DNA from 2 places in the Ureibacillus suwonensis genome. Region 1 is predicted to be linked to the other one. Evidence: riboswitches for the same ligand, from Rfam matches in the RefSeq annotation. Region 1 holds a riboswitch; the other holds the start of a gene.
The links. A riboswitch is a leader RNA that binds a small molecule or an ion and turns the genes downstream of it on or off. The one in region 1 is predicted to bind lysine.

Region 1 (3,180 bases):
AGTTCCATCCGGTACGAATCATGGCCGTCCATTTTCCTTTCAAACCATAACAAGATTCGTGTTACAGTGAAAGTCATAATGAAGTACAATACACAGGCAATCAAGAAGGCTTCCGCATAACGATATGTACTACCAGCAACGGAATTTGTAGTGAAGAACAATTCAACGACACTGATAACACTTAATACGGAAGAGTCTTTGATATTCATGACAAGCTGGTTGCCGGTAGCCGGTAATATATTGCGGGCTACTTGCGGAAGGATTATATAGAACATTGTTTGGAAATGGCCCATACCGATCGCTTCACTGGCTTCATATTGTCCCTTGTCGATGGATACGATGCCTCCACGGACATATTCGGCCATATACGCGCCGGTATTCAAACTGATTACAATCAAACCTGCAACGAACCGGTTCAATTGAATATCGATGGCGTATAGTCCGTAAAAGACCACCATGGCTTGTACCATCATCGGCGTGCCACGGAAAATTTCAACATAGCAAGTTAGTATGAAATTGATAGTTTTTAATACAAATGTTTTGAAAGATTTTTTAGGCATTGGAATCGTGTGCATGATACCGATGAAAAAACCGATGATCGCTCCGAAAATCGTACCGAGCACCGCAAGAATCAGAGCAATCCATGCGCCACGCAAAAAGAGATCCCAGTTATTCAGGAAAATATTCCAAACCGTTTCTAAGAAAGACATAAAGAAATCTCCTTATTCATAGTTTTAATTATAATAATGAAACATCCTTGATGAAACAGGAGGAAAATGGAAAAAGGTTGTCTTGTAAAGTGAAAATCTCAAGACAACCTTTCACCACACTATTGTTGTGATGGTTGATTTTTGATAGCGTCTTCCATGATTTGTTGACGTTCTTCTTCGGAAATTCCTGCTAAAATTTCGTTAATTTTATCTTTTAAATCCGAACCTTTTTTCAATCCGACCGCAATGGCAGTATCGGATTCATCCGCCTCAAAGCCGTCTTCAGGAACAATGTAAGTGAAGTTTTTGATGGCTGCTGCGGCAGACATACCTTCTGGACGTTCAGAAATGTATGCGTCAATAGCGCCGGAAGATAATTGGATGCGCATTTGACCGAAGTCGTTTGCCGGAACTTGTTTTTGAACGCCTGTCATTTGATCGATGACTTTATAGTGAGTTGTTCCTTGTTGTGCTGTGACTTTGGCACCTTTGAAATCATGGATGGATTTCGCATTGGCATACGGGCCATCTTTTTTCACAACGATTACAAAGTCGCTTGTATAATAGTTGTCCGTAAAATCGATTACTTCCATTCGTTCAGGTGTTGGTGACATACCTGCAATGACAAGGTCAATGGCACCTGATTGCAATGAAGGAATCAAACCGTCCCAATCCGTTTTTACGATTTCAAGTTCCATTCCAAGCCCTTCCGCAATGCGTTTTGCGATTTCAACGTCATAACCTGCTGCGTATTCTTTTGAATCTTTGATTGGAACCGCACCATTTGAATCATCTTTTTGTGACCAGTTGAATGGAGCATAAGCGGCTTCCATTCCCACCCGCAATACGCCTTTAGAATCGGATGAGGATTCTGAATCCTGTTGTGATCCCTCATTTTTATCATTGCCGGAACCGCATGCCGCAAGTGCTAATACCATCACCATTGCAAAAATTAGTAACATCAGGTTTTTTTTCATAAGCTTCCCCCAGTTTCTGATTAGAGTTGTAAGGCTGCAACAAACAAAAAGCGACCTAAGAAGAACTTAAGGCCGCATCAATTTGTTAGACTAATACCCCTAGTTCCACTTTGGAATAGCACACCTTACATATTAAGTATGTAAGACAGTGTTGCAGTTATTCACTGCAACCCCAGCATAGTTACTTGAGCATATAACTATACTTCGGCGATATTTCCTCATTTCCCATGTCATTGCCCGCTCAAGCTCCTTAGGAAACTAATAAATACCGCACCTCTACCCCACAAAGTGAGGCTAGATATTTAGTTGTTATAAAAAGAATAGCGTAATTTAGGACTAATTGTCAATATTCCTTGGTCATTCTATCCTATCAAATATACTCCCCAACAAAATTGATGGGGAGTATGAAAGTTTGCTTATTATGAATTTAGAAGCAAGTCTTCCGGATTTTCGATCAATTCTTTTACTGTTTTCAAGAATCCTACGGAGTCTTTACCGTCGATGATTCTGTGGTCATAAGAAAGTGCCACATACATCATTGGACGGATTTCAACTTGGCCGTTCACGGCTACTGGACGGTTCACGATTGCGTGCATGCCAAGAATTCCGGCTTGTGTACCATTGATGATCGGAGTTGACATTAATGAACCGAATACACCGCCGTTAGTAATTGTAAATGTGCCACCTTGCAAGTCGGAAAGGGCCAATTTTTTCTCGCGTGCTTTTTGGGCAAGTTCCGCAATTTCTTTTTCGATTTCAGCGAAGTTTTTGCGGTCTGCATCACGTACAACAGGCACAACTAGACCTTCTTCAGTGGATACAGCAATACCGATATCATAAATGTTGAATTTATGAATTTCGTCACCAACGATTTGAGCATTTACATAAGGGTATTTTTTCAATGCTGCAACAACAGCTTTTGTAAAGAATGACATGAATCCAAGTTTGATGCCATTTTCTTTCACGAATTGTTCTTGTTTGCGTTTGCGCAATGCCATTACGTTCGTCATGTCGATTTCGTTGAATGTTGTCAACATGGCTGTGCTTTGTTTTACTTCGAGCAAGCGTTTTGCGATTGTTTGACGACGGCGGCTCATTCTTTCCACAGTCACTCGGGAATCGTCAACTGGTGCCACTACAGGCGCTTTCGTTTGAGCTGGTTGGGCAGCAGGTTGAGCCGGTTTTGCCGCATGTGCTGCAACGTCTTGAACGCGTACACGGCCTTGTGGATCGACTGGTGAAATCGCAGCCAAATCGATTCCTTTTTCACGTGCAAGTTTACGGGCAGCTGGTGATGCCACTACCCGGCCGCTGTTTGTTTCTTCAACAACCGGTGCAGGTTGAGCCGGTTGGGCAGCTGGTGCTTGTTGTGCAGGTTGCGCTTCTTCTTTTGCAGCCTCTTTTGCAGGTTCCGCTTGAGGTGCAGGAGCAGCTCCGCCTTCAGCTGGTTCAACAACGGCGATTGTTTGGCCAACTTGTACTGTGTCGCCCTC
Region 2 (3,180 bases), on a different contig from region 1:
CAGGATCATCGGATGATAATACCGTTACCGCACTTGTCAGCCTGATGCGTTTTGTTTTCGTTGCCGCAGCTGCAAGCAAAACGGCAGGAGCTGAACAGGCGTAATCCTTCCGATGATGTTCCCCAACACCGTAAACATCCAATCCCACTGCATCCGCCAGTTCGATTTCTTCCACCACTTCCCGGAGGCGTTCAGCATGACTGATCACTTTTCCGGTTCTTACATCGGGAGTCGTTTCAACAAATGTCGTTAATCCTATTTCCATTCTTCATCCTCCAAAAATTCCAACTCTATTTATCTCGAAATTGAAATGTTTTTCTTATCATACACAAATATCCCGGTGGTAATCAATTATTCTGTTTTAGGAATAGATTTCGGGCAACACGTAAAAAATAGAATTAAAAACAAGGAATGAACAACGATGAAACAAAGAAATTTTGGCAGCAAAGCGATTGAGTTTTTAATGATTCTCATGTTCAGTTTCGGAATTGTCATTGCCCTTTACAGTTCCTTTTCAATCAATCCGGATATATTTGATCTTAAGTTGTATTTGATGCTTTTCATCACGGTGATCATTTTTTATAAACCTTTCAGAGTATCCAGTTTCCGCTTTCTTTTCTATTTGATTTGCCGCATGATTCACATGGTGAAAAATGATGACTGGGAAGCGGATTTGACACAAGACCATTTACAAAAAATTGAATACCTTTATTTATTAAAATCCCATTTTGAAAAGCGGGGATATGTCGCAATCGTCACAAAAGAGCTGGATGGTTATGATGTTGACCTTATTTTATGGAAAGGCACAAAAAAATATATTGTGCAAATTCTCGAGTCACAAAAGGCTGTCGATATTCGAAGGGTCCAAAAAATAGCCGCCAAAAGAAAAAGGCATGGGGCGAATGGCGCATTGATCGTTTCCAATCAATCCTTTACTGCATCTGCAAAGAAATATTCCCCGTTACACCACATACAGTTAATCAATCAGGACGAACTGTTGAAGATGAATGACGAAAAGAAGAAGTACTTTTTCCAATCGGCTTTATCCTATATTTTGCACCATAAATAAAAACCATTCGCCGGTTTTTTCATTGAAAACCGGCGAATCCATTTTTCCAATATTCCCCTTTAGGGCACTCTTTTCAAGTCATCCGCATTACCGCTTGGGAAACCCTGGTTCCCCAAGGCCGTTTGATTCATTGCAGTCCACACCAAATCCAATTGATCTTCATTATTCATGAAAGTAAGAATAACAATTAAATTTCTTAATTTTTCACCCTTCCACTTGAATATTTCAAATTTTTCTGCATTTTATATAATATTAAAAACATTTATACGTTCTTGATACTTAATAAATATTGCATTTCCAATAAAAAGAATATAAAATGTATTTAATTATACATCGACTTATTTCAATTCAATATTGTTTTGAAGTAAGGATAGAGGCGCAAAGACCAAGAGTACACAGTTTGAGGATAATGAGGTCCAATGATGATTGTGGAAAGGGGGATTTGCCGAAGTCTCTGGAAACTCATTTTTCCAGAGGCTGGTTCTGCATTGAATAAGTGCAGGACTGTCATATAGGAAACTATATGGAGGGCTATCTTACGCAAAAAATTCAATTTTTTTGCAACAACGAAGCTCTTCGTTGTTGCTTTTTGCGTTTAATTGACAATTGCCCTTCTCCATTACAAAAAAATGAAAAGGATGTGGAGAAGAAATGAATTTTGGAAGAGTATTAACTGCAATGGTAACGCCATTTGACCAAAATGGTGACGTAGATTTTGACGCTACGCAAAAGTTGGTCGATTATTTGATTGCCAATGGAACAGACGGCTTGATTGTATGCGGTACAACCGGAGAATCACCTACTTTAACAGAAGGTGAAAAAGTCGAACTATTCAAATTTGTCGTAAAAACCGTAAATGGAAGAGTTCCTGTAATTGCAGGTACCGGCTCGTATAATACGAGAGCTTCCATTGAACTTACGGAAAAAGCGGAGGAAGCCGGTGTGGATGGTGTCATGTTAGTTACACCATACTACAATAAGCCGAACCAGGAAGGCATGTACGAACACTTCAAAAGCATCGCTCAAAGTACTAAACTGCCAGTGATTTTATATAATATTCCGGGTCGCAGCGTAGTCAATCTATCCGTTGACACTGTAGTTCGCCTTGCGGAAATCCCGAATATCGTTGCCATCAAAGAAGCAAGTGGAAGTTTGGATGCAATGGCGCAAATCATCGAAAATACGCCGGATGACTTCTCCCTTTATAGCGGAGACGACAGCTTGACATTGCCTTCTTTGGCTGTTGGAGGCACTGGGGTCATTTCCGTGGCTTCCCATATCATCGGCAACGAAATGAAAACAATGATTCAACATTTCTTAAATGGCAATATTCATGAAGCGGCGAAAGAGCATCGCAGACTATTGCCAATCATGAAAGGGATGTTCATAGCACCAAACCCTGTACCTGTAAAAGCGGCATTAAACTTAAAAGGCATATCCGTCGGTGGTGTGCGCCTGCCATTAGTGCCATTGAACGAAGAACAACAAAAAACGATTGAACAATTATTAAAAAATCTGGATCTTAAATTGGAATTGATTTCTTAATCCCCTGCCTTTTGCCGGCAGGTTTTTTTTATGCAAACGACACAAAGAATTAATGGGAAAATGGAAATCAATATTATAAAATAGCAATTGTGACATTTAGACATTCAAACAATTCAGTTGGGTTGGAGGATCCGGTTTTGCTTAACTTACTATTCGCTGTCCTAATATTCATCTTTACGCTCTTCCTCGTAATACGCCAACCAAAAAATATAAGTATCGGATGGTTTGCATGCGGAGGGGCAGTCCTGGCGCTGCTCGTCGGAGTGGTGGATATTAAAGACGTTTTTTCGGTTGTGGATATCACTTGGAATGCCACCTTGTTATTTATCGCCATCATCATTATTTCATTGATTTTGGATCAAATCGGTTTATTTGAATGGTCCGCGTTGCACATGGCCCGTATCGCGAAAGGGAACGGCGTAAGAATGTTTATTTTCGTCACAGTCCTTGGAGCTTTCGTTTCAGCCTTTTTCTCCAATGATGGTGCCGCATTGATCTTGACACCCATAGTGCTAGCCATGGTGCGGAATCTGCAATTAAGCGAAAAAATGATTTTTCCTTTCATT

Region 2: it holds a riboswitch for lysine, as region 1 does, so the genes downstream of both, dapA (4-hydroxy-tetrahydrodipicolinate synthase) here and ACFPOH_RS12310 (transporter substrate-binding domain-containing protein) in region 1, are expected to answer to the same signal.

The regions. Positions count from the first base shown of each region.
Region 1 is NZ_JBHSNQ010000163.1:5,753-8,932, forward strand. Features, by position in the region: gene ACFPOH_RS12305 (amino acid ABC transporter permease) at 1-710, opposite strand, end outside; gene ACFPOH_RS12310 (transporter substrate-binding domain-containing protein) at 830-1,687, opposite strand; lysine riboswitch at 1,796-1,974, opposite strand; gene odhB (2-oxoglutarate dehydrogenase complex dihydrolipoyllysine-residue succinyltransferase) at 2,107-3,180, opposite strand, start outside.
Region 2 is NZ_JBHSNQ010000176.1:15,902-19,081, forward strand. Features, by position in the region: gene ACFPOH_RS13330 (LLM class flavin-dependent oxidoreductase) at 1-265, opposite strand, end outside; gene ACFPOH_RS13335 (restriction endonuclease) at 422-1,069, shown strand; lysine riboswitch at 1,433-1,611, shown strand; gene dapA (4-hydroxy-tetrahydrodipicolinate synthase) at 1,721-2,614, shown strand; gene ACFPOH_RS13345 (arsenic transporter) at 2,752-3,180, shown strand, end outside.